4 regions of the Marinomonas sp. G8-14 genome follow, and region 2 is predicted to be linked to each of the others. Evidence: predicted binding sites of a transcription regulator. Region 2 holds the regulator's gene; each other region holds the start of a gene.
What was found. Region 2 encodes FNR, which switches genes on or off when oxygen is low (the NO sensors DNR and NnrR bind a similar motif). Its sites were predicted from a motif close to TTGATNTANATCAA; they were not measured.
Positions count from the first base shown of each region.

Region 1: the regulator FNR is predicted to act here: its motif matches at 3,471-3,484, upstream of AC0L6V_RS16075 (cytochrome ubiquinol oxidase subunit I).
Region 3: the regulator FNR is predicted to act here: its motif matches at 5,188-5,201, upstream of AC0L6V_RS01305 (cytochrome ubiquinol oxidase subunit I).
Region 4: the regulator FNR is predicted to act here: its motif matches at 3,200-3,213, upstream of hpaD (3,4-dihydroxyphenylacetate 2,3-dioxygenase).

Region 1 covers NZ_CM147891.1:3,142,540-3,149,906, forward strand. The annotation lists gene AC0L6V_RS16065 (sigma-54-dependent transcriptional regulator) at 58-1,422, opposite strand; gene AC0L6V_RS16070 (sensor histidine kinase) at 1,409-3,325, opposite strand; gene AC0L6V_RS16075 (cytochrome ubiquinol oxidase subunit I) at 3,665-4,600, shown strand; gene AC0L6V_RS16080 (cytochrome ubiquinol oxidase subunit I) at 4,512-5,120, shown strand; gene cydB (cytochrome d ubiquinol oxidase subunit II) at 5,120-6,130, shown strand; gene AC0L6V_RS16090 (hypothetical protein) at 6,130-6,267, shown strand; gene AC0L6V_RS16095 (TRAP transporter permease) at 6,361-7,367, opposite strand, start outside.
Region 2 covers NZ_CM147891.1:1,066,397-1,073,763, reverse strand. The annotation lists gene AC0L6V_RS05410 (YecA family protein) at 1-487, opposite strand, end outside; gene AC0L6V_RS05405 (RecQ family ATP-dependent DNA helicase) at 503-2,119, shown strand; gene AC0L6V_RS05400 (SprT-like domain-containing protein) at 2,340-2,822, shown strand; gene ttcA (tRNA 2-thiocytidine(32) synthetase TtcA) at 2,991-3,830, shown strand; gene AC0L6V_RS05390 (YfaZ family protein) at 3,841-4,413, shown strand; gene AC0L6V_RS05385 (adenine phosphoribosyltransferase) at 4,471-5,013, opposite strand; gene fnr (fumarate/nitrate reduction transcriptional regulator Fnr) at 5,038-5,799, opposite strand; gene hemN (oxygen-independent coproporphyrinogen III oxidase) at 5,821-7,191, opposite strand.
Region 3 covers NZ_CM147891.1:251,172-258,538, reverse strand. The annotation lists gene AC0L6V_RS01325 (amino acid ABC transporter ATP-binding/permease protein) at 1-413, opposite strand, end outside; gene cydD (thiol reductant ABC exporter subunit CydD) at 385-2,145, opposite strand; gene cydX (cytochrome bd-I oxidase subunit CydX) at 2,151-2,261, opposite strand; gene cydB (cytochrome d ubiquinol oxidase subunit II) at 2,325-3,461, opposite strand; gene AC0L6V_RS01305 (cytochrome ubiquinol oxidase subunit I) at 3,463-5,037, opposite strand; gene AC0L6V_RS01300 (DUF1289 domain-containing protein) at 5,274-5,474, opposite strand; gene arfB (alternative ribosome rescue aminoacyl-tRNA hydrolase ArfB) at 5,622-6,035, opposite strand; partial or broken gene hisA (phosphoribosylformimino-5-aminoimidazole carboxamide ribotide isomerase) at 6,196-6,964, shown strand; gene AC0L6V_RS01285 (hypothetical protein) at 7,327-7,367, shown strand, end outside.
Region 4 covers NZ_CM147891.1:1,477,972-1,485,338, reverse strand. The annotation lists gene AC0L6V_RS07640 (tripartite tricarboxylate transporter permease) at 1-332, shown strand, start outside; gene AC0L6V_RS07635 (MFS transporter) at 591-1,496, opposite strand; gene AC0L6V_RS07630 (MFS transporter) at 1,472-1,768, opposite strand; gene AC0L6V_RS07625 (GlcG/HbpS family heme-binding protein) at 1,819-2,244, opposite strand; gene hpaD (3,4-dihydroxyphenylacetate 2,3-dioxygenase) at 2,249-3,103, opposite strand; gene AC0L6V_RS07615 (cupin domain-containing protein) at 3,440-3,796, opposite strand; gene AC0L6V_RS07610 (helix-turn-helix domain-containing protein) at 4,022-4,912, opposite strand; gene hpaI (4-hydroxy-2-oxoheptanedioate aldolase) at 5,085-5,891, opposite strand; gene AC0L6V_RS07600 (fumarylacetoacetate hydrolase family protein) at 5,901-6,446, opposite strand; gene AC0L6V_RS07595 (FAA hydrolase family protein) at 6,475-6,705, opposite strand; gene AC0L6V_RS07590 (fumarylacetoacetate hydrolase family protein) at 6,715-7,367, opposite strand, start outside.

The sequences.
Region 1 (7,367 bases), 2.1 Mb from region 2:
ATGATTAAAAAATACTGACCTTAATCAAAGAATCTATGTAAAACGATTAAGCTCGTTCTACAACCCATATCGCTCTATTTTCTTAATCAGCCCTTGTCGTGAAATACCCAGTTGTTTGGCGGCTTGGGTGCGGTTGCCTTGGCTTTTTTCTAAGGCTTGGTTAATCAGTCGAATCTCAAGGTCGCGGACTTGTTCATCTAATGAGGCGTCGCTCGTTGGTAAGCTTGCCATGGTTTGACGAACAGACTCACCACTTGGATATAACAGCTGGATATCTTCCATGGTGATTCGACCTTGCGGGCAAATAGACGCGACGCTTTCTAGGGCGTTCTTCAACTCTCGAACATTGCCCGGCCATGATTGATCTCGGAACCATTGCACGGCTTCAGGACTGAGCTGTAATTGCTTGGTTTGCTGACTTTGCAAACGCTGCAGAAATGACTGTAGCAATACGGGAACGTCTTCTAGACGCTCCGCCAGCGCTTGGGTTTCAATATTGACGCCTTTGATTCGGTAATACAGGTCCTCTCGGAAGCTACCTTCTCGGACTTTTTCAAGTAAGTCGGCGTTGGTTGCGGAAATCACACGGATGTCGATGTATTTCTGTTCTCGGCCACCGACAGGGAAGAAGGTGCCCTCTTGCAGCACTCGCAGCAGTTTCACCTGCATCGCCAACGGCATTTCGCCGATCTCATCCAAGAACAAGGTGCCGCCATCGGCCAAACTCAATAGGCCAATTTTGTCTTTTTCCGCCCCAGTAAACGCGCCTTTCACGTAACCGAACAGTTCGCTTTCTAATAAATCCGCAGGAATCGCGCCGCAATGCACAGAAACAAACGGCTTGGCTGCGCGATGACTCAAGTCGTGCAAGGTGCGCGAAATGACTTCTTTACCCGTACCCGATGGCCCCGTGACCAAAACACGCACATCCGTCGGTGCGATTCGCTCCACCAACGCCCTGACCTTTTGTGAACTCATCGAATGACCAATATACGCAGACGCACCTTGGGAAGAATGACTAACTTGCTTTAGCTGAGTTAATTCTCGCTCTAAGGTGGTTTTGGTGATGGCTCGGCGCACCACCACCGCCAACATATCTGGATCAATGGGCTTAGCAATAAAATCCCATGCGCCAAGTTCAATGGCTTTTAGGGCCAAATCCCGATCCGCGTGGCCAGTAATAATAATCACCGGACGACCCGCAAAATCGTCCATCGCATCCAAGGTCACTTGCGGATCAAAATGCGGCGGCATAGACAAGTCTAATAGCACCAAATCCGCATCAAACAACGCCAATGCACCTCGGGCGTCGTCTAAACTACCCGCGGTTTTGACCTGGTAATCTTGCTTCGCCAACCAACGGCTCGCCAATTCACGAAATGCAGGTTCATCGTCGACCAGTAATATTTTATTTTGAGTCATGGAATTCTCTGTTTAAAATCGCAACGCCAGAAAAGTGGCGAGGTAAAATAAGCTCGAAGGTCACAGGCCAAGCCGAATCAGAACGGTGTCTAATCTTCCCGCCATGGGCATCAACAATACGACGCACAATCGCTAACCCAAGACCACTGCCACCCGCTCGCTTAGTCACAAATGGCTGAAATAAAACTTCACCTTGCAGGCTTGGGTCGATGGCTGGCCCGTTATTATGCACTTGGATGACAATCTGTTGATCTTCTTCTTTGGCTTCAATCAATAATTTGCCCTCTGGCATATTGCGCAAAAAAGACACGGCATTATCGATGAGATTAATAAACACCTGTTGAAGTCGTTGCGGGTCAGCATCCAACTCAATCGCTTCATCGATATCAAGTTCAAACGCCACACCTTCTAGCTGAGCTTGCGCCAGAATACTCGCTATTAAAGAACGTAAAGGCGTGGCGACAACTTGCAACGTCAAGCCACCGGAATACACCAACATATCGCTCACCAAACGATCCGCGCGTTTTAGCTGAGTCTGAATATGTTGACGCGTTTCAGCTGGCGCGTCATAGGCTGCCATGGAAATAATGTTCAGAGGATTGCGTAACTCGTGGGCCATGGCCGCCGACAAACTGCCCAGCTCAACCAAATGCTGCTCATCCATGCGTTTTCGTTCCGCCACCGCTAAGGCCAACAACCGCTCAAGCAAGCCACAGCTAGTCGAAAATAAAGAGGCAAACACCTCCGCTGTCAAACGCATCCCAGGGCTGGCATCCTCCCAACCGATCAAAACAAAGTGCCAATCCGACTCGGATCGAGACACTCGTATTGCTAAAACATCGTCTTGCTTTTTCATTGGGTAAGCAGAACGTTGCAATTGAATCGCCACACTGCGTCTTATCTGCAGAGAAAGTAAACGCTCACCAATGGCGATCAATTGCGACCAGTCTTGGGCGTCTTTTAATTGTGTTGACCAGGTATCCAATATCGCTTCATTCAAGGAGGCGCCAGGATAAATAAGCCGCGATACCAAACGACTCAACGGCTGATAAATGACCGCAGCGACAACCAAGATCAACAAGGAATACAGCCACAACTGCCAACTTGGCACATTGGCTAACGCCTGCAAACCAAGGCGTCCAGATACCACGCTGATTACTGCGATCACACAGAGAATCACCAACATCATGGCCACCCAAAGCAAGGCACGATTGGCAAAGGCATTGACTGACAAAATTTGATAGCGCACCACCGCATAAACCAACAACAGCAAATAGGTTGGCAGCAAGAGCATGGGATACGGAAACCAGCTAATGCCAAAGGAAGGAAACACAAAACTGGTCGCTAACAATAACCCCCAAGCGCCAACGCCGAACATGGCTAGAATGGAGCGTTTCTTGTTACCAGAATGCCGATACCAACCAAACAACAGCACACCATGAGCCAAGATACCAATCAACACGGTGTAGGCGAGGTTCCAGGCCCCAGCTTCAGTAAAAATGAAAAATGAACGTGTCTCTAAGGTGCTAATCGCATCGCCCGCACCAATCCACCAGCTCTGTAACACGACCGCGAAGCTGGTAAGATAGAACCAAGGCACGACCTGATATAGGCGTTCTAACATAGGCTCTTTAGCCGGGCCTGAATTGACAAAACGGATGGCAAAATGTAAGAAAAAAGTCGGCATTAATGGATTAGCAAGAATGATATGAATACCAATTTGCTCATAGCCTTGAAATAAAACCACATGCCCAAAACACCAAATAGCCATCATGATGGCAAAGCCAGCCAACGCTTGTAGGTCACTTTGCTTTCGTGCGCGCCACAATAGCCAAACGGCGACCAATACACCACATACACTGTTCACCAGCATGGCGACTTCAAACATCAAGGAAAGCGTCAAAATCGTAAACCTCGTTTACATCTGTAAATGGAAAAATCGTAAACCTTTTTGACACAGCAAGCAAAGAAATAAAAATTCCCTTTAAAATCAAAAGCATAAATATCACTAATAGTTGGCCTGTCCTTTGCTATGACTAAGGCAACCTTTGATTTACATCAAATATTTATCAACTAACAGGACCAACACCATGAACACTGGCTTTTTAATGACCGAAATCATTGCGCTTTTTAGCATTGTAGGATTAGCAATACTGCCTTTGGCTGTACAACAAATACGCACGCTAAGCGTTAAAAACAACGTTTAACTACCTAACGCTTATTTATTGCTAAGGGAGCCATTATGGACCTCGACGTCGCCATCTTATCTCGCATACAGTTTGCCTTTACGGTGAGCTTTCATATCATTTTCCCCAGCATTACCATTGGTTTGGCGACGCTGATTGCCATTTGGGAAGGTCTGTGGCTTAAAACACACAACCCTTATTACTTACAGTTGGCAAAATTTTGGATCAAACCCTTCGCCATTACCTTCGGTATGGGGGTGGTGTCCGGTATCGTCTTGTCCTACGAGTTTGGTACCAACTTTTCCAAGTTCTCAGAAATGACCGGGGCAGTACTTGGGCCATTGATGGCGTATGAAGTACTAACGGCTTTTTTCATGGAAGCTGGCTTTCTTGGTGTCATGTTGTTTGGCTGGCAACGTGTTGGTCGGAAGCTGCACTTTTTCTCAACCATCGTCGTCATGGTAGGGACGTGGATTTCCGCCTTTTGGATCATCGTCGCCAACTCTTGGATGCAAACTCCCACAGGGCACAAAATCGTCGATGGCAAGTTTGAAGTGGAAAGCTGGATGGCAGTGATTTTCAATCCATCCATGCCCTATCGCCTCACACACATGTTAGTTGCGTCATTAATTACCGCCACTTTTGTTGTAGCCGGCATCTGTGCCTACTACTTATTGAAAAAGAAACACATTCCGTTCGCGAAAAAAGGCTTATCCATGTGCATGTGGTTCGCCTTGGTACTCACTCCACTACAAGCATGGATCGGCGATATGCACGGTTTGAACGTAAAAGAACATCAGCCAATCAAATTGGCGGCCATGGAAGGGATTTGGCCAGCACAAGAAGAAAACGTGCCACTGCTGCTGTTTGCCATGCCCAATATGAAAACGGAATCGAACGATTATGAGACTCGGCATCCCCAACCTCGGCAGCCTGATCCTAACTCACTCGTGGGATGGCGCAGTGCAAGGTCTAAAGGCGGTACCGCCTGAAGACAGACCCAATGTACCGTTAGTATTTTGGTCTTTCCGTGTCATGGTTGGCATTGGTTTTGGCATGATGGGTATTGCGGCGCTTGCTCTCTTGTTACGTCGTAAAGGTCGCTTATATGAAAACAAAGCATTCTTGTCTCTCGTGACACTATTTACACCTATGGGTGTCATTGCGGTACTAGCAGGTTGGTATGTAGTCGAAATTGGTCGTCAACCTTGGATTGTCTATAACTTGGTAAGAACGTCCGAAATTGTGTCGCCACTGCCTGCAGAACGCGTGCTGTTTACCTTGACCATGTTTGTGATCATTTACAGCTTACTAATTGGTGTTTATCTCTACTTCATGGGCAAGCTGATTAAGAAGGGGCCGCCATCAATGGAAGCCTTAGAGCAGCAGCTTATTGGTATGAAAGCGCCGGGCTACGCATTGGCTTGGGTGAAGTCGCTAACATCGAAAGAACAACAATCGACAGATCTGAAAACAAAAGATCAACCAACAATAGAACAAGGAGATAAATGATGGATTTGGCGCTTTTCTACTTCCTTGTCTTAGGCTTTGCCATCTTTATGTACGTGTTACTTGATGGCTTCGACCTCGGGATTGGCATTCTCTACCCTTGGTTCAACCAAGAGGGCGAGCGCGACCATTTAATGCGTTCTATTTCACATGTTTGGGATGGCAACGAAACCTGGTTAGTCTTTGGTGGTGTGGTGTTGTTTGCGGCGTTTCCTGCCGCTTATGCAGGCATTACCTCAACCTTTTATCTGCCCATCATGCTGATGCTGTTTGCTTTAATCTTTCGCGGTGTGGCGTTCGAATATCGGTTTAAGTCCGATACGTCTCGACCTTATTGGGATTTCGCCTTTAGCGCGGGTTCTGCTATCGCAGCATTTTGCCAAGGCATGCTGCTAGGCTCCATCGTTCAAGGCGTACCTGCCGGTGTCGACAGTTTATCTAGTCTGCATTGGCTAACGCCCTTTTCTATCCTAACAGGCTTTTCTGTCATGGCGGGTTATGCGCTGTTAGCCGCTTGTTATTTGTTTATGAAGAGTCGCGGACGTATTCAAGAACACGCGGCGAAATTAGGTAAACAACTCTTACTGATCACTATTTTAGCCATGGTAATAGTGAGTTTGTGGACCGTGGCAACCCAGATAGACATTCGTCAGCGTTGGTTTTCTGGTTTGAATTTCCTGTGGTTATCGCCCTTACCTATTATCACCTTGGTGGTCGCGGTTTTGGCATGGCGAGATTTAAACAGGCATTCGAATGACGTCGTTCATCATGAAGGTCGACCATTTTGGTATGCTGCAACGCTATTCTTATTGGGCTTTGCTGGTCTTGTGGTCGGTTTATTCCCGTACCTCATACCAAGGCAACTCACCTTTATGGAAGCAGCATCGCCAGACAGCAGCTTGCTCTTCTTGCTACCCGGTATATGCATCTTCGTGCCATTGATCTGCGCCTATACTTTATGGGGTTATCGCGTCTTTGCTGGCAAGGTGGAAGATTATCAGGAGGGTTACTAATGTCACTAAAAAGCCTAAAAGAAAAGACCGCCAAGCTTAAATCGTGGCAATGGTTTTTGCTCCTCTATGGCATCGGCTTCATTGCTATATTAACCATGTCTTACGGCATTAAACTGCTGATGACGGGGTTGCCTTAACAAGCCATAGTGACTAAGAAATCATAAAAAAGCGCATATTTCAGTTATAGGAATATGCGCTTTTTAGTATCCGTTGTTTCGTTTTCTAAGCCATTAAACTTCAGCTTTCATGGTATTGGGCTTTGTTTGAATGCTTGCTTTGAACAGCAATCCAGCAAACAGTACAATACCGATAACGCGAGCGCCCAATACAGCGATAGACGTGTCCGTTGCTGCTGCAGGCCAAGCGATTAACACGGCTGCAACCACATACAATAAACGAGTCAGCCAGGATAAATGCTCACGTAACCAACCAGAAAAGCCAATGCTCATGGACGCTGTCGCCAAGGTCGCAAAAGTAATCGCGGCAACCACACTGGACATTGTGCCAATCAACAAAACCCCCGGCATGGTGACAAACAAAAATGGCACGAGCAGTTTAACAAAGCCCAAGCGCATAGACTCCACCGCGGTTTCATTTGCATCAGCACCAGAAATCGTCGCGGCAGCATAAGCGGCCAAAGCAACAGGGGGCGTGATAGCAGACACCAATCCAAAGTAGAAGATAAACATATGCGCCGATAACGCTTCCATACCAAGTTGTGTCATCGCAGGCGCCACTAATACCGCCAACAAGAGGTACGCAGCGGAGGTCGGCAAGCCCATCCCTAGAACAAAAGACGCCAGAGCAGTCAGTAATAACACCGCCCATAAGTTGCCATCGCCCAATTCAATGATCAAACCAGACAACATCAAACCCATGCCAGTGAGATTTAATACCCCAATGATTACACCCGCCGCCGCCACTGCCGCAACAATAGGTAAAGTCGAAGTTAAGGTTTCCTTACAGGCAGAAATAAGGTCAAACATATTAATACGTGTTTCTTTCTTCCAAGGACAAACCGCTAACCCCGCTAAAATTCCCATCACAGCCGCTTGTGTCGGCGATTTACCTGAGACCATCAAACCAATCAACACCACCAGCGGAAGCAAAAGATAACTTTTTGTTTTTAGAGTGGTCAGCAACAGCTGTAAACCAGCCCCCGTATCTCTTGCTAAGTTAAGGCGTCCAGCCTCAAGACGCACAGCAATCATCAAAGCAAAAATATAAAGAAGCGCTG
Region 2 (7,367 bases):
TTTGCCTAATTTGCATAACTTCTTCATCATCAAACAAATCTGACGCCACCATAATCGGCAATAAAAGCTCGGCGACAACTTCTTCTTTTTCTGACTCAAACCAATGGCTTTCGGTCATGAATACGCCTTCCATGAAGCCAGTCGCCCATTCCTGTAATTCACTTAATTCTTCCGGAGAAGAACCCATTTCAAGCTCACAGGGCACCATGAAACCTTCTTCGGATTCTAGTTCAATTTGAATATCAATAAAAAGTCGGGAGAGATATTGAAGTATTTGTTTCTCTTGTTTTTCATTGTCAAATTTGGGAGTCTCTTCAAAAATAACTGGCAGCCATTTTTCTTCGGCTGTCAAAACTGGACAAATAGATAACGCTGTTAAAAAGCCATGCGCCATAACAAAGTTCTGACATTCTTCATGAACTTGATCTGACTCCAAAAAATCTTCTAACGTCTCTAACTCAAGATCATCAAGAGGTTGGTGTGCCATTTAGATGTTTCCTTAATGCAAATTAAGTGTTTGATTCTAGCGAAAAGAAGAAGAAAAATCGATGCACAAAGTGCTGCGTTAAGAGATAATTACGAAATGAACTTAAAGACACAAACTCTTTTACGCCTAGGTCACAGCGAGTATCGCCCTTTGCAAGAACAGGCGATTGATGCGCTATGCTCAGGGCAAGACGTTTTACTTGCCGCTCCCACAGGTGGTGGTAAATCTTTAGTATACCAAGCCGCTGGTCTGATTAGATCCGGTGTCGCCATCATTGTCAGCCCCTTGTTGTCCCTTATGTCACAACAAGTAGAAGAATTGAACGCAAAGGGCATTCGTGCCAAATTCCTGAACTCTACTTTGAACCCGGGTGAGCAAGACGACCTTGTTTGGGCGTTACGTCATCATCATATTGATTTACTGTATCTCTCCCCAGAAAAACTAGTGCAAGCTTCCGTTATTGGCTTTTTGCACAGTATAGATATTTCTTTATTTGCCATTGATGAAGCACATTGCATTTCACAATGGGGGGATTTTTTCCGCCCTGAATACAGTCAACTTGGTCAGCTTAAAGCATTTTTTCCTCATGTACCTATTATCGCTTTAACCGGAACCGTAGATCAAAAAACTATCATAACAATTCAAGAATCATTACAACTTATTGACTGCTTAGTATTAAAAAGCAGTTTTGATCGAGCTAACATAAAGCTTCAGATTGCTCAAAAACGTAAAGCCAAACAGCAAATATTGTATTTTTTACACCATGAAGTTCCTGGTGAGTCAGGCATTATTTATTGTCGTTCAAGAAAAAAGACCGACGAGCTATCAAACTGGCTACGTGGTTTAGGCTTGCCAAGTTTGAGCTATCATGCAGCTATGACCGACGAAGAGAAACAAGCAAATCACGCTGTTTTCATAAAACAATATGGCACGATTATGGTGGCGACCACTGCTTACGGCATGGGAATCGATATTGCGCATGTTAGGTTTGTCATCCATTTAGATTTACCAAGCAGTCCAGAAGCTTATTTTCAAGAAGTGGGAAGAGCAGGACGAGATGGAAAACCCGCTAAATCGCTATTGCTTTATGGTTTGCAAGATATGCTTCAAGCCCAACAATTGGCCGCTCTTAACCCTATGGCATCAGAAAGAGAAATACAGCATTTAGGAAGTTTATTTCGTATTTTAGAGGGGCGAGGATGTCGGCGACAAAACTTGTTATCTCATTTTGATGAGGAAATTCCCGCTTGCCAGTATTGTGACCGATGCTTGACCAATCGATCTGAGCAAAACATGTCAACAGCCAGTCAAAAACTGTTGTCGCTAGTCTATCATACGAAAGGTTTGCAGCCATTTTCCCTGCTTATTCAAGTTTTATTGGGCAAAAAAAGCAAATCCGTTTCTGCTATTAAAGGGGAATCTTTACCATTATTTGGTAAAGGCAAGGAGCTTAATGAGGCCCAATGGAAGTCGGTTATTCGATATCTCATAGCATACGAATATATCTCCGTGGGGACGACAAGCTTCTTTACATTATGTATCAATGAAAAAGCCCGGCTGTGCTGCAAGGTAAAGTGCAAATTATTATTCCTGCAGAATATTATTATCCTGTACTGTCAGAAGATGTACTGAAATCAGAGAGCACTAACTGGCATAAGATTCTGGCGTGGAAATACGCAGACGCTAATATAACGTTAAGTGACACTCAGCTTAGGTTGATCAGTCTACATAAACCGACTTCGGTGGCGTCTCTAAGCCGCTTAACCGGATTACCAAAAGAAAGTGTCGCTGTTTTTGCCGAATCGCTGATGAAAGTCATTCATGAAACTGACTCAGGTAGGCCTCATATAGTATGTACTTGAGTGCAAGACAAACAACATCAAGTGACGAAATCGATGCACTCCAGCATGTTTCTGAACAAGCTAAACAATGTTTCGCTACAGCTGATGCTTTTTTTGGCACGACATTTAAACGGTCTGTATGTAATTTTAAACAAAGAGGCAAAGCGGCTGGTACGGCGCACTTGCAAAAAAACGAGCTACGTTTTAACTATTTTATGTATCAACAGAATCCAACTGAGTTTTTAAACAGTGTGGTTCCACACGAAGTAGCGCACATGGTGGTCTATCAAATTTACGGCAATAGCGTAAAACCGCATGGTAAAGAATGGCAAGCGGTTATGTTTAAGGTTTTTGGTATCCGACCAAACAGGACGCATACTTTTGATGTTCCTCCACAAAAAAACAGCTATGAATATTATTGTGCTTGTCAAAAGCATCATTTTAGCAAGCAACGCCATACTAGGTACTCAAAAAGGAACAGAGTACATTTGTAAAAAATGTCATTGCTCTTTGAAATTTCTAAGTAAAAAAAATACCCTTACATCGTAACTAAATTGAGTGAAAATAGCGTTTTTTCATACAATTGACCTTAAGTCATCCATTTTTGATGCGATGACATCATCCTTATAGTAAGATAAGCGCGTTTTATTCACAGCGTATATATGATGGATTTATCTAATCGACCTAAAGAAAAGTTGGAGCTAAATAAACTCCAAAAACGCCTTCGTAGATTAACAGGCCAAGCCATTGCCGATTTCAATATGATTGAAGATGGTGACAAGGTAATGGTGTGCTTATCTGGGGGCAAAGACTCTTATACTATGCTTGAGATTTTACGTAATCTACAGGCTAGTGCTCCAATAAAGTTCAGCATTGTTGCTGTAAACTTGGACCAGAAGCAACCAGGCTTTCCAGAGCATATCTTACCTGCTTATTTGGAAGAGCTGGGGGTGGATTTTCATATCTTAGAGCGTGACACTTACAGTATCGTCAAAGAAATCGTACCAGAAGGTAAAACAACGTGCGGTTTGTGCTCTCGTTTGCGCCGTGGTTCACTTTATGGCTTTGCTGAAGAAATTGGTGCGACTAAAATAGCATTGGGCCACCATAGAGACGATATTCTTGAAACATTATTTTTAAATATGTTTTTTGGTGGTAAATTGAAATCAATGCCTCCGAAGCTATTGAGTGATGACGGAAAGCATATCGTGATTCGACCTTTGGCTTACTGTAAAGAATCTGATATAGAAGCGTTTGCTCACATGAAGGAATATCCCATTATTCCTTGCAACCTTTGTGGCTCTCAAGAAAATCTTCAAAGACAAGTTGTCAAAGACATGTTACAAAAATGGGAAAAAGAATTTCCAGGAAGAATTGAGACCATGTTCTCTGCTTTACAAAATGTAGTTCCATCTCACTTAGCAGATACTGAATTGTTTGACTTTAAGGGGTTAAAGCAGTCGCCAGCGGCCTTTGACCGATTAAATATTATTTCATTATAGGATAATAGAAATGAATCTTACACAAAAAGCACTATTACTAACCGCCGGCATTTTAGGATCATCTATCGTTCATGCTTCCTCGGCAGGGGTAAGCTTAAATAATGATACAGTGAAGGGCGACATTGATCTAAATATGGGCGCTTTCGGTGTGAATGGTGGTGTTACTCATAATGACGATGAGAACACATCAACGGCACATATTGGTGTGACGGTTGAAGACTCAGACACTAGCGGTCCACTTCAGGCTGGTTTGGGTATTCGTTTTTATGCAATCGATGCTAATTTAGACAGTGATACAGGGAATGATGATCTTTCCCTTGCTCTAGCCTTAGGGGGATGGTACCGATATACGTTGCCCGCAGCGAATCGTGTGAGCATTTACGGCTCTGTTTACTATACCCCAGAAGTGCTAGCACTATCGAACTTGGATCACATGTATACTTACGAGTTTCGTGCTGAATACATGACGATGCGCAATGCCAGAATTTATGTTCGTTATGGCAAAACTGTCACTGTATATGAGGACAATAGCCGTAAAGAAATTGATAAAGGTCTTTCTGTTGGTGCAACAGTAGACTTCTAATTGTGCTCCTGGCAAACAAAAAAAGGTGGCTTATGCCACCTTTTTTGCTGATTTGAATCAATCGCCGTTATAAGCGCAAAGACTGAAAACAGGAATGTCGCTATCTCTTAATTTTTGACTCCCGCCAAGATCCGGTAGGTCAATAATAGCCGCTACTTCTTTGATCTTTGCTCCTTGCTTTGTTAAAAGCTCAATCGCTGCAAACAAGGTTCCACCGGTCGCAATGAGATCATCAAATAATAGAACTTCATCACCTGCGCTAACGGCGCCTTCTTGTATCTCTAGTTCTGCTTCGCCATATTCTAAAGCATACTTTTGTGAGATGGTTTTACCTGGAAGCTTACCCTTTTTACGCACTAAAATAAGAGGCTTTTGCAACTCATACGCCAATACAGCTGCAATTAAAAACCCTCTCGCATCGATACAAGCGATGTGAGATATATTTGTAGAGATATAACGATGAACATAAGCATCTACTACCATTCTCATGCCTTTAGGGTCACTAAAAATGGGAGTGATGTCTCGAAAGCTGATGCCTTGTTTCGGCCAGTCTTCAACTGTTTGTATCAGTGATTTAACGTAAAAATCGTCATAGAGCATGTTGCAAGCGCCTCATTATATCAATCAAATGTTGGCGATTTTACCACAATCACTCGCAACCCCAACGAGTTTTTGTATCTCAGGGAAATCAATTATCTCAATTTCTTTGCCATCAACATGAATCAATTCACTTTTTTGAAAACGAGTAATGACTCGACTTACCGTTTCTACCGCCAAACCAAGATAGTTACCTATCTCACCACGGGACATAGATAAGCGGAAGGCACTCGCAGAATAGCCTCTCTTCTTAAATCGAGTCGATAGGTTGAGCAAAAAAGAGGCGACTTTTTCATCCGCATTTTTTTTGCCTAAAAGGACCATCATTTGTTGATCGTCAGAAATTTTTCGACTCATTACCTTAAACAGCTGATGCTTTAAAGAGGGGATTTGGGAAGATAGCTCTTCAAGATGACTAAAGGGAATTTCGCACACCGTGGTTGTTTCTAACGCTTTTGCAGACACTGGATAAACGTTGGAGTCAATACCACTTAGACCAACTAGCTCACTAGGGCAATAGAAGCCTGTTATTTGCTCTTCACCATAAGAGGTGATATTGAACGTTTTTAGTGTACCAGAGCGGACCGCGTAAACAGAATCAAATGGTTCGCCTTGACGAAACAAAAAATCCCCTTTTTTCAATGGTTTTTTGCGTTCAATTATCTGATCCAGTCTATTGATGTCCTCATCCGCTAATGCAATGGGAAGACAAAGTGCACTTAAACTACAGTTTTGACATTGCGAGGTAAGCGTACTATTAAATCGTGACTGTGTGTGTGTCATGGTCATGTGATTCTCCCTGATCTCGATCTATATAACTTTTGAGTATTTTATGGCGCCATTTAGATACTTATCGAAAACCATGCAAATGCAACGAATGAGTAATCTACCGCGATCTGTTACTTTAATGGTGGTCTGCATTCCACCATCATTTATTTCTAACATACCATCTTCGATCATGGGTGTTAGATTGTCCACTTCTACAGCAAAATAATCAAAGAAGCGAATGTTAAATCGCCTTTCGATCTCGGCGGTGTTCAGCTCAAATTGAGAAATCAATGTCATTATTACTTGATGACGAATTCGATCATCCAAATTGCTGATATAGCCTTTTGCGATCGCCAATTGGCCTTTTTCAATACTACGTCGGTACATGTTTAGGTCAGTGTGGTTCTGTATATATACGCCATTTAAATCACTGATAGCGGACACCCCAAACGCCACTAAATCGGTGCCGGCATGTGTTGTATAACCTTGGAAATTACGCTGTAGTTCTCCTTGTCTTTGAGCTTGTGCTAAGGTGTCATCTGGCTTGGCAAAATGATCCATGCCAATGTATTCATAGCCAGCATTCATTAAGTATTCAATGCTCATTTTTAATAAAGCAAGCTTCATATTGGAGGTCGGTAGGCTTTCATCCAATAGGCGTCTTTGAGCCGGAAACCGTTCTGGTAGGTGCGCATAATTAAATAGAGAAATTCTATCCGGAGACAAGGCTACCACTTTGTCTAACGTGTCTCGAAAGCCCTCTAGAGACTGATAGGGAAGACCATATATCAGATCAAAATTAATGGATCTGATACCCTGTTCACGGGCATAAGTCACTAGGTTATTTACCATCTTTAAAGGTTGAATTCTGTGTATTGCTTTCTGAACTTTACCATCAAAATCTTGAACACCAATGCTAATTCGATTGATCCCCATTTGAGTTAATAGTTTAAGCTTTGAATGGTTAATCTCTCTAGGATCAATTTCAATACTGTAGTCTTGTGTTCCGTCATTAATAAGAGTGAAATGCTGCTTAATGTTATCAAATAGCGTTTTTATTAATGTTTCAGTGAGAAACGTTGGCGTTCCACCACCAAAATGCAACTGTGTAACGGTTCGCGTATGGTCTAACATTAAGCTGCGCAACCTCATCTCTTCACCCAGCAGCTCAACGTATTCAGTGCCTTTATCATATTGTTTAGTTACGATTTTATTACAAGCACAGTAGTAACAAAGGTGAGCGCAAAACGGAATATGAAAATATAGACTGAGTGGTACTTCAGACGATGTTAGCATCTTATCGATTAGCGCAATCTTGCTTATATTGGCATCAAATTGTGGCGCAGTTGGGTAAGAGGTATAGCGAGGCCCTGATAAATCATACTTACCAATAAGTTCAGAATCCCAAATCATGATGTGTTCCTATTAAAATTTCTAATAGGAGTTTACTCTTTAGTCCCTAGGCTCTTTCTGACCTAGATCAAGATTTACCACTGTGTCGCAAAAAATAAGCCATTCAGTGCTAAGCCAGTGCTGTCAATTAAGTATAACGACGGCCATATTGTGCAATAACGCGCTCACTATGTTCT
Region 3 (7,367 bases), 820 kb from region 2:
AAGGGCCAGCGAATAATCTGATCAAGGTCACTCACTAGGCGTTGTAGCAAATCACCTCGGCTTTGTTCGTGCAAATTGGCAGCGTCTTTAGCGACACGCTGATCCCACACCCAAAGACGTAAAATGCGCAGTAGTCCAAATAAATGATTATGAGCGGTCACTTGCTCACCATAGCGGCCTGCGGTACGAAGAATAGATAGACCTCGCACAATCGCACCGGGCGTTAAATAGTTAAAAACTATACCAACGCCCATCGCTGTTGCTAAACCCGCCGCGGAGATAAACCAGCCAGAAAGACCCAGTAACGCAACACCAGCCAAGGTGGCGGCCATGCCAGTCACAACAGGAATAACAAAACCCCACGGGTTAGCCAGCAGAAGACGTTTAAGCGATAGCTTGGATACGTTGTTCATGCAACCCTCCTTTGGTTAGAGCCCAATGTTTATCAGCCCAGAGTATTGGATGAGTGTCGTGGCTAACAATCAGCAAGGTTTTACCTTTTGACACTCGTTTTAACGTCGCCAATACCGCCTGAGCAGTCTCTTTATCCAATCCAGAGCAAGGTTCATCAAGTAGCCAGATGTCGGCGTTTGATAGCAAAGCTCTGGCGATAGAAAGACGCTGCATTTGCCCGCCTGATAAGCCTGAGCCTAATTCCGTCAGCTTGGTGTCTAACCCTGCCGGAAGCTGTTGAATAAAGTCATCACATTGGCTTTCAATTAACGCCGCCTGCAAGGTCTTTTCATTTGGCGTTTCAATCCCCAGCAGTAAATTGCGGCGAATGCTGCCGTTTACCCATTCCGGCGTTTGCGGTAGCCAAGCCAGTTTTGCTCGCCAAGCCGCTAAATTTATTTCCTGAAAGGGGTTGTCATTCACAAAAAGCTGGCCTTGATAATCCTCTTCAAATCCCAGTAAAAGATGTAACATACTGGATTTACCAACACCAGACTCACCACTCAACCAGATACGCTCTCCTGCGTTGATGCTGGCCGTGATGGGGGCTAATCGATAACGACCCGCATCACGCCAGCTTACATTTTCAAATCGTATCGATATCCGTTGATCGAAAAGCTTAGCGTCACTCGCTACGATGGGGTGGTTTTGCTCTTGTAAAGAAACAACGGGCGTGGGTGTGTCTAAAATCTCTAATAAATCTGTCGCGGCGGCTTCAGCTTTTTGTTTGGCATGGTAGTCGTTACCAAGCTGGCGCAAAGGCAAATAAAATTCTGGAGCAAGTAATAAAAGGAACATGGCTTGGCTCAAGGTAACAGGAGACGATCCGACTTGCCATGGCAAGACTTCCAATAAGCCTAGCCCTAAGTATAAGGCAATCATGGCAATAGAAAGTGATGCAAATAACTCCAAAGTTGCGGTCGATAAAAAGGCTAACACCAAGACGCCCATGGTGGTTTTCTGATAGGCCGTTGCACTATCGGACAAACGCTCTCGTGCTTCGTTGGTTCTATTCAAGCGTTTTAACTCAGCAAGACCTTGGCTCAAATCCATAAATTGATTAGACAACATGGCCAATACATTAAATTGTCGACGGTTGGCCTGAGCTGCTTTGTGACCAACAAAGATCATAAAAACAATAACCAAAGGTGCTGTCAGCATAAAAACAAAAAAGGCGATCCAAGAAATAGACACCACAGAAAGCAGGATCACACAAGGGATTAAGGTCACCATAAACACTTGGGGTTTATAGCGACTAAAAAAATCATCTAACGCATCAACTTGTTCGTAAACACGTGTAGACAGCGCCGCATCTTCCTCGATCCTTAAGCGCGCAGGTCCAAGATTTGTCAGATGTGACACCAATTTACGTCGCAAGCCGTAACGAATATCACGGCTCGCGCTGGTGCAAATACGCTCTCGGCCAAAGTTAGCCAAGGCACGGATCAGTAGAGCAAATAAACCAACAACTAAGAGAGATAGTGAAAAGGACTGATGCAGCACCATATCCGAAAATACATTTGCTAGCGCCCAAACCTGCAACACTAAAGACACGGCAAACAACACCCCGAAGCCTTGAGCAAGACGGTATTTTGATGACTGTTGATTCGCTAACTGCCCCAAAAATACCGCTTCCGGTGTTTTAATTCGACCTGGTCGACGAGCCTTTTGTGTTCCCTTCTCTCTCGTCATAAGACTTACTTCTGCTCCTCTTCACCTTCGTAACCACTAAACTCTAACCAAACGGCATTGATAATACCGAAAGAGCAGGCTAATAAAATGCCCAAAATCCAAGCAAAATACCACATAACTGATTCCTCTATTTAGTACTCAAGGATAGAGCCTCATAGAGCTCTATCGCTAACCCATGACTAATACAATGAGTGTGTATTTTCTTCTATATGTTTCTTCGTCAATCGACCATACATTACGAGGTAGCTCCATAAGGTATAACCAAGAACGATAGGAACAAAGATGCAAGCAACAACAAACATAATCATCATGGTGTTATGGCTTGATGTGGCATCCCACATAGTTAAACTCATGCTTGGATAGCTTGAAGACGGCATCAAGAACGGGAACATAGACCCACCCGCTGTGACGATAATCCCCGCAATACCAAGCGATGAACTAAAGAAAGCTAAAGCCGCCTTTTTCATCACGCCCGCCAACGCGGCCACTAACATCCCTGCAATACCCACAATCGGTGCTAACATTAATGCTGGCACTTTATCGTAATTGGCTAACCAAGCACCGGCTTGCACTTCTGCCGTTTTCATTAAAGGTGTCATGGCGGTATTGCCGTCAATAACACTGGTCAACACATAACCATCTATACCATAGGCTAACCAGATGCCCGCAATAATGAAGAAAACCGCCGCTAACGTACCTGTTACTGTGGTGGCTATGCAGGCTTTACGGTGCAAATTGCCATCTGTTTTCATTTGTAACCAAGCACCACCTTGTGTCATTAGCATCATCAAACTAACCAAGCCACAGAGAATCGCAAATGGATTTAACAAGGCAAAGAAAGAACCTGTATAAGTCACGCGTAGAAATTGGTCAAATTGAAAAGGCACGCCTTGCAACAAGTTACCAAACGCCACACCGAAAATAATCGGCGGAACAGCGGAACCAAATACAATGCCCCAGTCCCAACTAGTGCGCCACTTAGAATTCTCTAGCTTAGAACGATAGTCGAAACCGATTGGACGGAAGAACAACGCCGCTAATACCAACATCATTGCAAAGTAAAAACCAGAAAATGAGGTCGCGTACACCACCGGCCAAGCGGCAAATAAAGCTCCACCTGCGGTGATAAACCAAACTTGGTTGCCGTCCCAATGAGGGGCAATTGAGTTGATCATAATACGACGTTCTGAATCCGTACCACCGATCACCTTCAACAAGCTACCAACACCCATATCAAAACCGTCTGTCACAGAGAATCCGATCAGTAAAACACCGATCAACACCCACCAAATGACTTTTAATAATTCGTAATCCATATTACACCCCTTGCTTTAGCTGAGCGGTTTCTTGTTCAAGTGAATAGCGACCTGTATGCAAACTAGAAGGTCCCTGCTTCGCAAAGCGAATCATCAAATACATTTCAGCAATCAAGAACACGGTATATAAAACAGTAAAGCCAATAATCGTTGTCCAAATCTCGGCCGCAGTTAAGCTTGATACAGCAACATGAATTGGAAGAATTTCACCGATTGCCCATGGCTGACGACCATACTCCGCGACAAACCAACCTGTTTCACAAGCAATCCAAGGAAGCGGTAAGCACAGGATAATGAACTTTAAGAACACAGGATTTTTACCAATACGACGGCGTGCATTTTGGTAAAAAGCCACGGCAAACATGAAAAGCATGATAAAACCACAGGCCACCATAATACGGAACGCAAAGAACAATGGTGCAACTTGAGGAATAGAATACTCAACAGCCATATCTATTTCTTCTGATGTCACACGGTTAATATCGGCATTGAAAGCAGTCACCAATAAGCCGTAACCCAGATCCCCTTTCACCTTTTCAAAGTTTGCTTTCACCAATGGGTCAGTTGAACCACTACGTAACTGTTCAAGCAGTTGATTCGCATAAATACCGTTAATAATGCGTTGGCGATTATGCTCTTTCAATTCTTTGATACCAGTGACTTCATCGCTTAGTGAGCGCGTTGCAATGATGCCCATCAGACCAGGTATTTTAAGAGCAAATTCCGTTTCCTGAAGATCTTGATTGGGAAAGCCTATTAGAGTGAAATCCGCAGGGGCTTCTTGAGTTTCCCATTCAGCCTCTACCGCGGCTAACTTCACTTTTTGCACTTCACCTAGCTCATAGCCAGATTCATCACCCAAAATAATAACACTTAACACAGACGCCAAACCAAAGGCTGAAGCGATAGCAAAGGAGCGGCGAGCAAAAGCAAGGTCACGACCTTTGAGTAGGTAATAGCTCGAGATGGCAAGCACAAACACCGCACCGGTGACATAACCTGCCGAGACGGTGTGAACAAATTTTACCTGAGCCACTGGGTTCAACAGCAGAGCACCAAAATCCACCAGCTCCATACGCATAGTTTCATAGTTGAATTCAGAGCCAACTGGATTTTGCATCCAGCCATTGGCGATCAGAATCCACAAAGCGGATAAGTTAGACCCTAATGCGACACCCCATGTCACCATTAAGTGTTTAACTTTACTCAGACGATCCCAACCAAAGAAGAACAAACCCACCAAGGTTGATTCTAGGAAGAAAGCCATAAGGCCTTCAATGGCTAAAGGTGCACCAAAAATATCGCCTACATAATGCGAATAGTAAGACCAGTTTGTCCCAAATTGGAACTCCATCGTCAAACCAGTCGTCACCCCTAAAGCAAAGTTAATTCCAAACAACTTGCCCCAAAACTTGACCATATCTTTATAAACTTGCTTACCTGTAATCACATAGACGGACTCCATGATTGCAAGTAAAAAAGCCATCCCCAATGTTAAAGGGACAAACAAAAAGTGGTACAGAGCAGTGAGAGCAAACTGAAACCGCGATAATTCCACTACAGCTTCGTTAATCATATGACTTCAACCCATTCATTTGATTGAGAAAAAGGCGCTTGCAGACACTTACATTTAGCCGTGCTCTTATTATCCAACGCCCACCGTAGCCTCAAACCTTTTGAGGCTTACTATAAGGCCAGATTATGAGTGCAGTTTCGATTTAAAACATTGCGTTAGATCAAGAGAAAGAGAGTGAAGGAAATAAGTAGATAAAAAAGCAGAGACTTTACATTGATCAATGTCGACTTGTACTTTTAAGGGCGATCAAACGGTTTATTTTTTCGGCGCAATGCGTTGTCCAACATCTCGACTTTTTGCTCGTTTGTTGCCGCCTGCCACCTTAAAATGTCATCAATTGTACGATAACAACCCACGCAAACATCGTCGCTATCTAGACAGCACTGCCGAATGCAAGGGCTTTTTATGATCTGATCCGTTTCATGATTTGCTGGCATGGTGTCTATCTCTTGTTCGTACGTTCAAAAAGATTGGTAAGCCGCTTCAAGCACATCTTTTTTAACAGGCTGAAGAAAGTAACCCCGTTACATTACAAGGCTAATGATCGTTAGAAAAACAAGTATTGCTTAACGTTAGAGAAATTTTTAATCCCAATTGCTACGACGCAAACTTTTGATCTGCCCTTTTTGCTTTTTCTGATCAATACGCTTTTTCTGTGAAGAACGCGTAGGTTTGGTGGGGCGACGGGCTTTTTGCACACGAACCGCTTCAAGAATAAGCGCTTTCAAGCGAGCCAAGGCGTCCTCTCGATTCAGCTCTTGGGTACGGTGTTGTTGCGCTTTAATCACAATGTCACCCTCTTTAGTTAAACGTGCATCACTAAGGGCTAACAAACGTTCCTTATAAAATTCAGGCAAAGAAGAATGGGCGACATTAAACCTAAGATGAATAGCAGAAGAGACTTTATTCACATTTTGACCACCTGCGCCTTGCGCTCGAATGGCGGTTAATTCAATTTCGTGGTCTGGGATCGCCACGGCGAGTGTTATTTGCAGCATGATGATTGCTTAATATGTCTGTCTTTTGGAATGGAACAAGATTATAACAGGCTTAGCAACTATATGCTTTGACGCATCGTTTATCGATAAATTATCAGTTACAATCATTTTTCATTACAAACGCTTTTTTATTCAAACTAACAATAGTAGGAGTTTTTTTGTGACCCAGTTCCGTCCTTGTATCGATCTGCACCAAGGCAAGGTTAAGCAAATTGTCGGTGGGAGTCTAAATGACAAAGGCGCCACAGAGAACTTTATCAGTGAATATAACGCGGAACATTATGCGCTGATGTATCGCGAACATGGTCTTGTCGGTGGCCATGTTATCGCTTTAGGAAAAGGCAACCAAGAAGAGGCGTTAAGCGCACTTCGTGCTTATCCTAATGGTTTACAGTTTGGTGGTGGCGTAAAAGATAACAATGCCGCAAGCTATTTAGAGGCTGGCGCCTCTCACGTTATCGTGACATCTTACCTATTTGAAAACGGTGAGTTTTCATGGGATCGATTAGACAAAATCAAACGTGAAACGGGTACGGACCGCTTGGTACTGGATTTAAGCTGTCGCCGCACAAAAGACGGCTGGTACATTGCCACAGATCGCTGGCAAACAATAACCTCAACGCAAGTCAATCAAGCAAACTTAATTGAACTGGCTAATCATTGCGACGAGTTTCTCATTCATGCGGCCGATGTAGAAGGTTTACAGGCAGGCATTGATGAAGACCTAGTGACACTTCTTGGGCAAGGTTGCCCAGTGGCGGTCACCTACGCAGGAGGAGGCTCGCTCTTTGGCGGATCTTAAACGCGTTCACGAGTTGTCTAATGGCAAAGTCGATTTAACCATAGGCAGTGCATTGGATATATTTGGTGGTCATGGCATTACACTAGACGAATGCATCTTGTGGAACCAATCTCAAAACTCAGTGTAAAGCTGAAAACGCACACCAAGTTCTTTTATTGAAAGAGTTCAGAGACTGAGAGTATTCTTTTAAGCCGTTGTATTTACCATCATGCCTTAAATACTCTCGCTCTCAGCTCGACATACTATTCACCATACCGCATACTTGGTAGCTTATTTTTCGTCTCTAATCCTAGGATTATTTAATGTCTATATTTCGCACTGGCCTTTTACTTGCAACGCTTGTTATTAGCGCTTGCTCGATGCCAATTTTACAAGACTTACCCCCTAAAAAAATTGAGAAGAGCATCCCTCAGGAACAAAAAGCAAACGCCGATGCCGCTGCACTGGCTAATAATACTCAAATCAAAGACAACAAGAAGCCTAACCTCAATGGCGCAACAGATAGTGCGCCCAAGAACACTTTGGTTGAA
Region 4 (7,367 bases), 410 kb from region 2:
GTGGCCGTTTTATTGGTGCCTTAATTTTTGTTCTCGGATTTTTAGGTGCTTACAGTCAAAATTATCAATTTACTGATGCCTTTATTGCGTTAGGTTTCTCTGTGATTGGCTATGTGATGAAACGAAATAATGTTCCGGCTGTGCCTATCATTTTAGGTTTAGTACTAGGGCCAGTGTTTCTAAACCGTATGCGTCAAACACTGGGCGTCTCTAATGGAGAGTTTAGTATTTTTATTGAGCGGCCTATCGCTTTAACACTGCTTACGGTGACCGTTCTATCTATTCTGGTGTTTACTTTTAGCAAAATTAGAGAAAAGCGACGAGTAGCTTGATAGTTGTTTGACGTAGATACTAGCGAACTAGCGAACTAGCGAACTAGCGAACTAGCGGGCCTCACAATGGGTACCTTTTTTTACACCTTATTTCATCTTTGGATGAGACTTGTTTAAAGGAGTCTTTAGTGGTGTGCCTGCTACAGTGTAATTCTTAATGGGTAAGAGGAGCGATATTATTTGAAATATAGAAACCGATGTATTGTCTTCAAAAACACCATTCAAAGCAGTATTTATCGTTTTAAATGCTTGATGACTTTATTTACTGAAATGTGTGCTTAGATAGAAAACTGAGCAAAGCGTGCCGCAGCATGCCATCATAATCAAAAGGCTTTCTGGAGTGCCATCAAAGAGTAAACTTGCCAGATAACTGATGAAACTTCCCATGGCAAATTGCATTGCGACTAATAACCCTGAAACCGTACCTGCTTTTTCTGGCAGTTGTATAAAGAGTATTGCTAGGCTATTTGCACCAATAGCCCCCGTTACACTGATATAAAGCATGGTGCCTGTGACAAATAATGCGAGTGGTACTTTATTGAAACCAATCATTCCCCAAATAATTAACGTTGCGACAAAAGACACGGCTACCACCACACGCAATGCCATGCTTACGTTATAGCGTTTGCTTAAATAAGAGTTGAGCAAGGTTGCAATAATAATAGCGAAAATGTTCGCAGAAAACAGTAAAGCATAATGGGTTTCGGAAAGTTGGAAATGCTTGATGTAGACAAAAGCGGATGTCGCAATAAAAGCAAACATACCTGCGAATGAAAAGGCATTTGTCAGTACGTATTGAATCAATAAAGGGGCACGTAAACATTCAATGTAGTTTTTACAGTAATGGCCAACACTAGGCTTTGCGACCACATTTTGTTTTACGTCTGGTAATAACAGAGCGCTCCCCATAAACGCCACCATTGAAAATAGCGCTAAGAAGTAAAAGATCCAGCGCCATTCAAAATAGCTAACAATATAAGCGCCCAATATTGGCGATATCAGCATGACCATCATAGAAATGATGTGCATATACGATAGTATGTTGGCAGCACGTTTTAGTTCATATAAATCTCGAACTAAGGCTCTTCCAAGTACGGCAGCGGCTGCCCCTCCTAGAGACTGTAGAAAACGGAAAAGCACTAGGCTTTCGCCAGTCGATGCCATGGCGCAACCAATACTGCTAAAAAATAAAATCCAATACCTGCTAGCAATAAACGTTTCCGACCTAACATATCGGATAAAGGGCCAAAGATAATCATGCCTATGGCCATCCCAAGTAGAAAAACAGTGATTGTTGTTTGTATCAATTGATCTGTAGTGCCTAAATTATCAGCGATAGTCGGTAGACTGGGTAGATACATATCGATAGACAGCGGCCCAAAAGCGACCAAATAGCCAAGTAACGGGATGGTTAGTTTTTTTAAAACAGAGGACATGGAAGCTCCTAATTTAAAGGCATGTGGCGTTTTGGCACATTGTTCATTCATCAACTAACTAAAGTATTTATTGCGATAGTTGCACAATCAATATCCTGTTGTTCACTGCCGCCAGAGACGCCAATTGCCCCAATGACGATGCCTTGAAGTAAAATGGGGATGCCGCCACCTAGAAAGGTAAAGTCTGGTTCGCTCTGTAAAGCGAGTAAGGTGTTATTTCTTTCTGCAAGTCTTTCTTGCCATTGCTTGGTTGGTATACCAAATGATGCAGCAGTAAAGGCTTTCTTATGGGAAATAGCTTGGGATAGAAGAGGTGCATTGTTCATTGCCGCACTGGCAAGAGTTCGACCAGAAGAATTAACAATCGTTATGCAGATGTTGATACCACATTTTTCCGCTTGATCCATCGCAGCACTACAAAGTTGCAGTGCTGCCTGCGTAGCTAGATCTTGTTTTGTAATGGTTTTATTGAGCATGTACCTACCTAATAGGGAATATTACGTTTACCTGCCCAGTACCTGAGCTTGGAAAGTAATTGGTAATGATTTCCGCCTTTGCGTTATATTTATCCCAGCCTAATGCTCCAAATAGCATCGCAGTGTCATGCATACCGCCTTCACCGCAGCAAAATTTTGCGTATTCAGGTAGCATTGCTAGGAATGTTTTTGTGTCACCAGCTTGCCAGAGATCTAAAACACGAAGGTCAACTTGACGGTGAAATTCACGAGAAATAGTAAATGTTCCGTTATTTTGTTCGTATAAATGATTCTCCCAAATTTGATGAGAAAGTGAGCCAGAGGCGATTAGCATGACATTGTTATTGCTACTTTCAATGGCTGCATGAATGGCTTCACCAACGCGACGAGACTCTTCTAAGCTGTGAACCGTACACCAAGCGGCAATAGAGACCACTTTGAAATGTCTGTCTTCGTTCATGTAACGCATTGGCACAAGAGTGCCATATTCTAAGTCGAGTGTTTCAACTTGGTGCGAAAGCATATGCACACCTTTCTCCGTCGCTTTAGTCGCAATAGCATTGCCTAGTTCTGGATTGCCTTCATAAGAGTAAGACAAGTTTTGAATAAAATGGGGAAACTCATGGCTTGTGTATATGCCTTGATAGTGGGCGTTGGCATTAATATGATACCCAGCATTTACCAACCAATGTGTATCTAAAACTACAATAGTATCGACTCCTGCCGCTTTTGCACGACGTGCAATTTCACGATGACCATCAATAGCAGATTGTCGGCATCCTGCTAATCGGCCAGGTTGTTCTGACAACAGCATGGTTGGAACGTGTGTTACTTTTGCCACAATACTTAAAATACCCATAATAACTCCTCAATCATATTATTTTAATTAACATGTTAAGTAAAATGTTTTTTGAGTGTCTTAGTCAATGTATTTGAAGTTTAGCAATAGTTACTTTTGATCTAGGACAAGGTCTTTAACACTTGTTGTAAGACCGTGCTCACAGATAAGTATCTTATTGTGAATGTTTCTTTGTCAGTGAGATATTTGTAGATCAAGATTATCAAGTGGGATGTGTGATGGGATATAAGTTAGTTAATATGAGTTGTTAGAGAAGGGGGGTATAAAGAAGTATTTGGCTCAGATTCAAACTGGTAATCATAGTTTGAGCTAAAGTTTGATCTGAGCTAACGAAACTTATTCTATGATGGATAGATAGTGCTTAACAAAGTGTTCACTATGGATTACCCATTTCAATTTGGTACCTTTTTCAAAAAACCAAGCATCGCCTTTTTTGTAAGTTTTTTCTTCCCCAGTATCAAGAAGGGTTAATGTTACCTCTCCTTCAACAACAACTGCATGCTCATGAAAAGGGTATTCCATGTCAAATTCACCTTTGGTACAGCTGAAGTAAGCACAGCATACCGCTGAATCAGGAGCACCATAGACGACTGCACCTTTAATAATACAGTCTCCTTCGATTTTGTTAGCACCAAGATCTGAAATAGTTCCCCATGGCATAAGCTCAATGCTTGATAAATCGATACTATTCATTCTCATTGATAATCCTCTATATAGATAAAAGTTGGCTTTAATTAGACAGTTACTTACACTAGTGCTTTTATTGAAAACAGATATGTCCCAAAAGCGGTGTTTTTTCAAGAAAATATTCTAATCGTGTTATGGATGCCTTTTAGAAAGTGTTGACGTAATTTTTAATTAATTAAATAAGTTCTTTCGGTGATTATTTATGTCGTATGGATCGGTTATTCTACCTTTCTATAGTGCTTGCGAAAATCTGAAGGGACTCATTCCAGTATTTTTCAAAAAGAACCGAGAGAAATAAGAAGGATCTATATAGCCTAATGTGTAAGCGATCTCGGTGAGGTTTTTATTCGTATGGGATAGCAAGCGTTTGGCTTCCAGTAAAACACGCCCATTTATCATTTTCTTTGGGCTGAGTTTGGTTATTTTTTTGCATAAATAGTTCAATCGGCTTTCATTTATTTGTAACGCATCACAATAAAATTGTATTTGCTTCTCGATTAAAAAATGTCGCTCTAGTAAGGTGCTAAACTCTCTAAAACAGAGAATTTCACTCTGATTGTGCTGTTTTTTAGGCTGCTCGGAGCCTGAGAGTCTTAGCATGTTTATCAAGATAAGTTTAACAAGTGTTTCAATACAGTCCTGTTGATATAGTGCAGATTGGTTCCATTCCAGCTTGAGCATTTTAAAAAGCGTTAATAATTGCTCCCAATGATGTTGGCCTAGCCCTGTTTCTTTTTGTTGATCGATATGAAATGGCATAAGCAATGAGTTGTGATTGCTGTAGGCATTCAGTTCGGCCATGATTTTTTGTAAATGAGTGTTATGAATGGTGATGACATAGCCCGGCGCTGTCGGTTCTGTTAAAAAGGCGTGTGGTGTGGCTGGCGGTGTATAAAAGGCGGCACAGCTTTCCGTTTCGTAAACATTCTGATCGATATTGAACAGCGTTCTACCAGATAAAATGAGGTGTATTTGACAATATTCAGCATGCAAATGCATAGGCATATCACGTCCGAAAAAGTCGGCCATTTTTCCAAGCACATCAAAATGGATAGTGGCGTCTTTGTAAGCGACATCATAATCCTGACCAATATTGATATTTGGAATCCACTCTTTTTTCATTGAATTCGTTTCTTTATTTTAGTGTTGTTTTTTTTAGGAGTATGGCACAGAAATAGTAAAAAAATCCCAGCGCACGAATTAGCGTGACACTGGGCAAAGTAAGGGTGATCAAAAGATCAAACATCTGAGTATGTTAACTGGGAGGCCTACCTACTCAGATGACAATCAGCATTTAATAGACGGACGCTGTTGTTTCTTTATGGGAATTTTGTTCAGGTTTGAACTCATTCACCAAAGCCTTAGTGCTGTTCATTAGCAAGCCTGTGTCACTGCCTACGGCGACAAATAATGCACCAAGCGATAAGTAATGTTTGGCTTGTTGTTTGTCGGCCATCAAAATTCCTGGTGCTTTACCGGCGGCCACGATTTTTTTAATGCTCTTTTCAATTACTTTGACGACTTCTGGGTGGTTTGGCTGTCCAATGTATCCAAGCGAAGCACTTAGGTCTGCCGGTCCAATAAAGACACCATCAACACCATCTACAGCAAGAATGTTATCCAGTTCTTTGACTGCTTGAAGAGACTCTATTTGTACCAGTACACAGATTTCGTCATTGGCGGTTTTTAGATAATCCGGTGTTCTATTGAACTGGGAAGCACGTGCTAAGGCACTGCCAACACCACGAATCCCCGCTGGTGGATATCGAGTTGCTTTGACTATTTCTGCTGCTTGCTCTGCGTTGTCGACCATGGGGGCCAGTATTGTTTGCACGCCAAGATCAAGAATTTGCTTAAGCGCAACATGGTCAGCCCATGCTGGACGCACGATTGGATGGCTAGCAAAAGGCGCAATGGCCTGCAACTGACCTACCATGGTTTGCAGAGTGTTTGGTGCGTGCTCACCGTCGATCAATAGCCAGTCAAACCCTGCGCTCGCAATGAGTTCTGCAGTATAGTTATTCGCTAATCCAAGCCACAGTCCAATCTGTGGCTGGCGGTTTTTGAGTGCTATTTTGAAAGTGTTTTTAGGGGCAGACATGTCTATCTCCTAAGCAAAATGACAAGATACTGAGCCAAGTGGGCCATAGTCCACATTGAACGTATCACCTTTGCGGGCAGCTATTGGCCGAGTAAAAGAACCACCAAGAATAATTTGTCCTGGTTCAAGCTCAACATCAAATGGTGCTAATTTATTGGCTAACCATGCAACCCCATTGGCAGGGTGATTGAGTACACCTGCGGCAACGCCTGTTTCTTCAATTATGCCGTTACGCTGCATAATGGCTGATACCCAACGTAAATCTATTTCGCCGACTTTGATTGGACGGCCACCTAAAATGATAGCGGCATTGGCCGCGTTGTCCGCGATGGTGTCAAAGACTTTGCGAGGGCGTTTGCTTTCTGGATCTATCGATTGGCTGCGGGCGTCAATCAGTTCAAGTGCAGGGATAACGTAATCTGTTGCGTTATACACATCGAAAATCGTGCAGTTTGGCCCTTTCAAGGGTTTTTTTAAAACGAATGCCAGTTCGACTTCGATACGCGGAACAATGAATTTGTCCGTTTCGATTTCGCAGCCATCGTAGTACAGCATGTCATCAAGCAAGGTGCCGTAATCTGGCTCATCTATTTGTGAGGCTCATTTGCATTGCTCGTGAAGTGAGTCCAATTTTATGACCAATTATTGTGCGACCTTCATTCAATTTCATTTGTACCCATTCGCGTTGAATCGCATACGCATCGTCAATCGTGATATCTGGGTAATCTAGTGAAATTTGGCGAATTTGAACGCGTTCTTTTTCTGCCTGATTAAGTCTGTTTGCACAGGAAGTAATGATGTCGTTTGAAAGCATGTTGTCCCCTTAACTATTTAAGTTCTTTAGATATTCTGACTCAGAAATAATGGTGTTCTTGAGGACACCAACGCCTTCAACTTCTGTTATTACCACATCTCCAGGCTTAACATCTGCTAGTCCTTCTGGCGTACCTGTGAAGATCATATCGCCAGGCGATAACGTCATAATGTCACTTAAATAGGCGACTAGATGTGGGATGTTAAACACCAAATCTTTCGTATTGCCTTCTTGCTTTAATTCTCCATTGATGTAAGTACGTAACATCAGGTTATGTGGGTCTTTGACCTCTTTTGCATCAACAATATAGGGGCCAATAGGAGTACAAGTATCACGGCTTTTCACGCGCAGATTAGGGCGGTAATAGTTCTCTAAATAGTCACGGATGGCATAATCATTTCCTACTGTATAGCCGCCAACATAATCCATAGCTTCTTCTTTAGAGACGTTTTTCGCTTCTTTGCCGATGACCACAACAAGCTCACATTCATAGTGCATGTAGTCGACATTGTCTGGACGATAGGTCTTTTGGTCATGACCAATTAAGGAGTTTTTGTTTTTCAAAAACACCAGGGGTTCTTCTGGTGCTGTGAAAGAGAGTTCTGCCGCATGGTCGGCATAGTTGATGGCCAAAACAAACATTTTGCCTTCGCAAGGTGGTA